2 regions of the Aerococcus christensenii genome follow, and region 1 is predicted to be linked to the other one. Evidence: predicted binding sites of a transcription regulator. Region 1 holds the regulator's gene; the other holds the start of a gene.
What was found. Region 1 encodes NrdR, which represses ribonucleotide reductase genes. Its sites were predicted from a motif close to ACACNATATATNGTGT; they were not measured.
Positions count from the first base shown of each region.

Region 2: nrdD (anaerobic ribonucleoside-triphosphate reductase) is a predicted target of NrdR. The motif match lies at 1,013-1,028, and genes of this name have one in related genera.

Region 1 is NZ_CP014159.1:1,030,597-1,033,011, reverse strand. Features, by position in the region: gene AWM71_RS04965 (DnaD domain protein) at 1-1,121, opposite strand, end outside; gene nrdR (transcriptional regulator NrdR) at 1,146-1,655, opposite strand; gene coaE (dephospho-CoA kinase) at 1,980-2,415, opposite strand, start outside.
Region 2 is NZ_CP014159.1:671,380-673,794, forward strand. Features, by position in the region: gene cysK (cysteine synthase A) at 1-17, shown strand, start outside; gene epsC (serine O-acetyltransferase EpsC) at 7-663, shown strand; gene nrdD (anaerobic ribonucleoside-triphosphate reductase) at 1,125-2,415, shown strand, end outside.

The DNA.
Region 1 (2,415 bases):
GTTGCTTCCACAACATTGGCTTGTAAGGAAGATTGGCTCTCCGTCACCAAATAATAATGAATCAAAATATTCAAACTTCCTGGATCAATCACCTGTTGATTGAGTAATTTCTGAAGGAGATGGCCTTCTTTAGTGGTTAGATAACCGCCCTTTTGTTCTTTGATAGAGCGTGCAAAGCTGGCAGGCGGATAGGCTTTAGCTAATTGGACTAACTGTTGACTAGCCGCATCTAATGGAGGGGGTGAAAGGGGAGGAGTGGGAACCTTTTCCGTCCTTTGAATTTGAGAAGCTTTTAAAGAAGTTTCTTCAGCGGCTTTCACGGCTAAACTTTGGTAATAAGAAACATCGACTTGATTGGTGCGAATATCTGCAGCCTGCAGAAGGAACTTGGCTAAATCTTCCTCTCCCATCCCATAAAGCTGGTGAAGAGAGAGCGTCATTTGTTTCACTGTATTCGTTACTGCATTTTCGCTGAGGAAGTTTCCTCTCACTAATTCCACAAAATACTTCATATCAAAAGTCATTTGTTTTTTGTCTAACAATTGTTTGGGAGAAGAGACATGGATAAGAGTATCGAAGGAGGCTGTGGCCTCTTTGGCATACGAACTCACCTGATGATAAGCGTCTTGAAAACTAATCGTGATATTGTCCCAGTCTTCGGCTTTAATCGTTGCATATTCGGATAAGGAAAACTGTTCTTTGAGTTGATTAAATCTTTTCTCCCCCACATGATCCAAGAGGAGAGTAGACATAATGGCATCTTGAAAGAACTTATCAGAAGAAACTGGCGCAAGTAATTGATAAAGGACTTGTGGTTCTTCCCATTTCTTTTTATTCATAAACACATTGAGTAGGCCAATTCCTTCTAAACGATGGCGACTTCTAATATAGTCTTCCTTACTAAATACCAATTGATCCATCAATTGGGCATGAGAAAGGTCCTCTGAACTTGTCGCTCCCTTTTTCAAATAGGTCAAAAGCGTCATATATAAAGCAAAAGCCTTGGCTCCAATAATTGGTTGATAAAGATAGCTTAGTACCTTAAAATCCCAATCTGTAAAGGGAGAGTGAAGGATAATCCGTAGCCCTTCTCTAGGATTTAACGTTTCCCAATTGTTCACAATGTTCTCTCCCTTCTCTTTGTTTTAATTCTCTTCTGTCTTTCCCTTAGCTTCTTCGCGTGTTTTATCTTCGTTCGAGGCTTGCATTGCTTTGAGTTGCTTGATCTCTTCTAAAAAGACTGTTGGATCTTCAAAATGCCGATACACACTCGCATAACGGATATAAGCCACTTCATCAATAGAAGGCAGAATATCCATAACCATCTCACCAATTAAAGTCGATGGCACTTCATTTTGTTCCTTTTGTCGCACCTCTGACTCAATTTGCTTCACAACATTTTCCAACGTTTCCAAAGCAATTGGACGTTTCTCACAAGAGCGTACCAAGCCTTGCAATAATTTTTTATCTGAAAACTCTTCCCGAGTTCCATCCCTCTTAACGACTAAAAGGGGTTTTTCTTCAATACTTTCAAAGGTTGTAAAGCGAAAATCACAATGACTACATAAGCGACGACGCCGAATAGAGAAATTATCCTCTACCGGCCTAGAATCAATCACTTTCGTGTTACTTTCATGGCATCTTGGGCATCGCATATTCCCTTAACCTCCTTAATACAAACTTATTCAACCTACTGGAAGGGAGGAGGAGCGTCCCTTTTTCTTCAGTGAAACTTTGGATGAAAGGATCCTTTTTTGCTTTTATTTCCTCCTCTTTTTCTTATTATATTATATCTTTAAAAGTCCATATTCTTCAACAAGAACCTCTGTTTTTCCCTTATAAATCACAAATTATTATGCTTTTTATCGACTAGAATGACTCGCCTACTAAAATTCAAAAAAGCATCCCGACTTAAAGAGTCGCTAAGAAAGATCGTATCTGATCTTAAACTCTCCAAGAGGATGCCTGATTTTCATTCATTATGAAGGGGCAAAACCATTAATTGCTAGCCAAGCTTCCACTTGCTGTTCTGTAGAGTGGATAGTATCCGTATTATCAATGATAACATCTGCTCGGCGGACTTTTTGCTCAATATTCATTTGAGAAATCATTCGCTCAATGGCTTCTGACTCCTCCAGATGATCTCTCGCCATTAGACGCTTAAGTTGGATACTTTCCGGCACATAAACCACCATGACAGCATCCACTTCTTGCTCATATTTCATCTCATAAAGCAGTGGAATATCTAAAACAATCAAGTCTTTCCCCTCTGCCTCGTAGTTTTTCACCTTTTCTTTTATTTTAGACTGAATGCAAGGTTGCACCACCCGATTAAGACGTTTTCGCGCTTCTGGGTTTGAAAAAATCGTTGTCGCTAATTTTTTACGATTTAAAAGGCCATTAGGGAAGACATAC
Region 2 (2,415 bases), 360 kb from region 1:
TTACACATGATGAATAATCCTTCCTCTGATAACTTAAAAAAAGAAGAAAAACAAACTATGCTTATTCAATCTAAGACTGTTCCTGGAATGGCTATACCTCCTCAAAGTCATCCAGTCAATGAAAATGATAAGTGGGTCAAATTAGCCAAATTAGTTTTCGCTAACGATCCTGCTGCTAAAAGCTGGCAAGAAGTCTATGATCTCTATCCTTCCATTAAAGCTTTACGTGCTCATGAACAGGCGCATCATTATTATAATAATGGGGAAATCTATCTTGCTAGGCAACTTTCTGAAGAAGCTCGTAGAGAGACAGGAATTGAAATTCATCCCGGCGCTCAACTCTCAGATACTATTTTTATTGACCATGGAATGGGCGTAGTCATTGGCGAAACTGCTATTGTCGGAGAAAATGTAAAACTTTATCACGGCGTCACATTAGGTGGTGTAGGCAATGAAAAAACAGCCAAACGTCATCCCACAATCCAAGATCATGTTGAAATCGGTGCAGGAGCTAAAATACTAGGAAACATCACCATTGGCCATCACTCTAAGATCGGGGCGAATGCTGTCGTTTTACAAGATGTCCCCCCCTATGCTACGGCAGTTGGAATGCCCGCTCATATTATTCTTCACGATGAAAGTTGGAATCGCTTGGAAGACTAGGTTAGTTTTCCTTTTATTACAACAAACGCTAAATAAACCACCTACTATCAACACAATTACATGTGATAGGTGGTTCTTTATGACTTAAGTTCTTAATTCTCTCCATCAAACAGCTACAGCTGATGTTCCTTTAAGCAAAATAATTGATAAAGCTAAAAAACTCATTAACAAGTAAGTGCTAAGAAACTCTTGTAACAATTTTGTTAACTAGTAACTAATTTATAGCCAAGATTCATCAAAAATTTTTTATTCTTTTTTGTGCTGACCCTTCAAAACTCTTTTTTCTTTCTGTTAGTCAAAATAATCTTAGCTATTTTTGACTGCTGACTTTTATCTAATTTGAGCAAAAACACTATATATTGTGTTTATTTTGGTATTGCCATTCTGTATATTGTGGTTTATTATAAATGTACTAACTCTTTTTGAGTCTACCAGATCATCTTGTAAGGAAGGGAAGCATCATGAATAGTCGTACAATTACCCAAAAAGCAACCATCACCAATCACAATCTTTCTCTATCTACGCATATTCCAGTAAAAAAACGTGATGGCCACATTTCGACTTTTTATGCTTCAAATTTAAAATATTCCATCAAACAAGCACTTAATCCTGAACAAAAAGCTCTTGTAGCTCCTTTATGTGAAGCGGTTATTGAAGAATTAGATCTCTCTTCTAAAACAGAAATCAATAGTCAGGCAATTTCCTTTGCCGTCTGCAAATTATTCAAAGATCATCATTTAAAAGAAGCTCTTCATCGTTATCAAAACTTCCAAGAAGAAAAAATTAAAACACGGAATTTACAATTCAACGTCCAGCAAAAACTCAAAGAATTCGCTGAAGGCGATAAATTAGTTTTAAATGAAAATGCCAACAAAGATAGTCGAGTTTTCAATACCAAACGAGACCTGACAGCGGGGGTAAGTGCTAAAGCACTTGGATTATCTATGATGCCTCCTCATGTAGCAAATGCTCATTTAAAAGGGGACATCCATTTTCACGATTTAGATTATTCCCCTTATGCGCCTATGACCAATTGTTGCTTAATTGACTTCAATGAAATGTTAAGCAATGGTTTCCACATCGGAAATGCTGAAGTTGAATCTCCTAAGTCTATCAATACAGCTTGCGCGCAAATTGCTCAAATTATCGCTAACGTCGCGTCTTCTCAATATGGAGGATGTTCAGCGGACCGTATTGACGAAACTTTATCGCCTTACGCTCAATTAAATTTCCAAAAACACCTCAAAGTAGCAAAAGAATGGATTCCTGATGTAAAAGCTCAAGAAGCTTTTGCCTATGATAGAACACGTAAAGATATCTATGATGCCATGCAAAGTCTTGAATACGAAATTAACACTCTATATTCTTCAAATGGTCAAACTCCTTTTACAACTTTAGGTTTTGGTTTAGGTGAAGACTGGTTCGCTCGAGAAATCCAAAAAGCGATTTTAGAAGTTCGAATTAAAGGATTAGGGAAAGAAAAAAGAACAGCAATTTTTCCTAAATTAGTTTTCACTTTACGTCGAGGCGTTAACTTAGATCCTTCTGATCCTAACTATGATATCAAACAAAAAGCGATTGAATGCGCAACAAAGAGAATGTATCCAGACGTTCTAAGTTATGATAAGATCGTTGAAATTACAGGATCTTTTAAAGCCCCTATGGGATGTCGTTCCTTCTTACAAGGTTGGAAAGATGAAAATGGAAAAGAAGTTAATAGTGGAAGAATGAATTTAGGAGTTGTGACCTTAA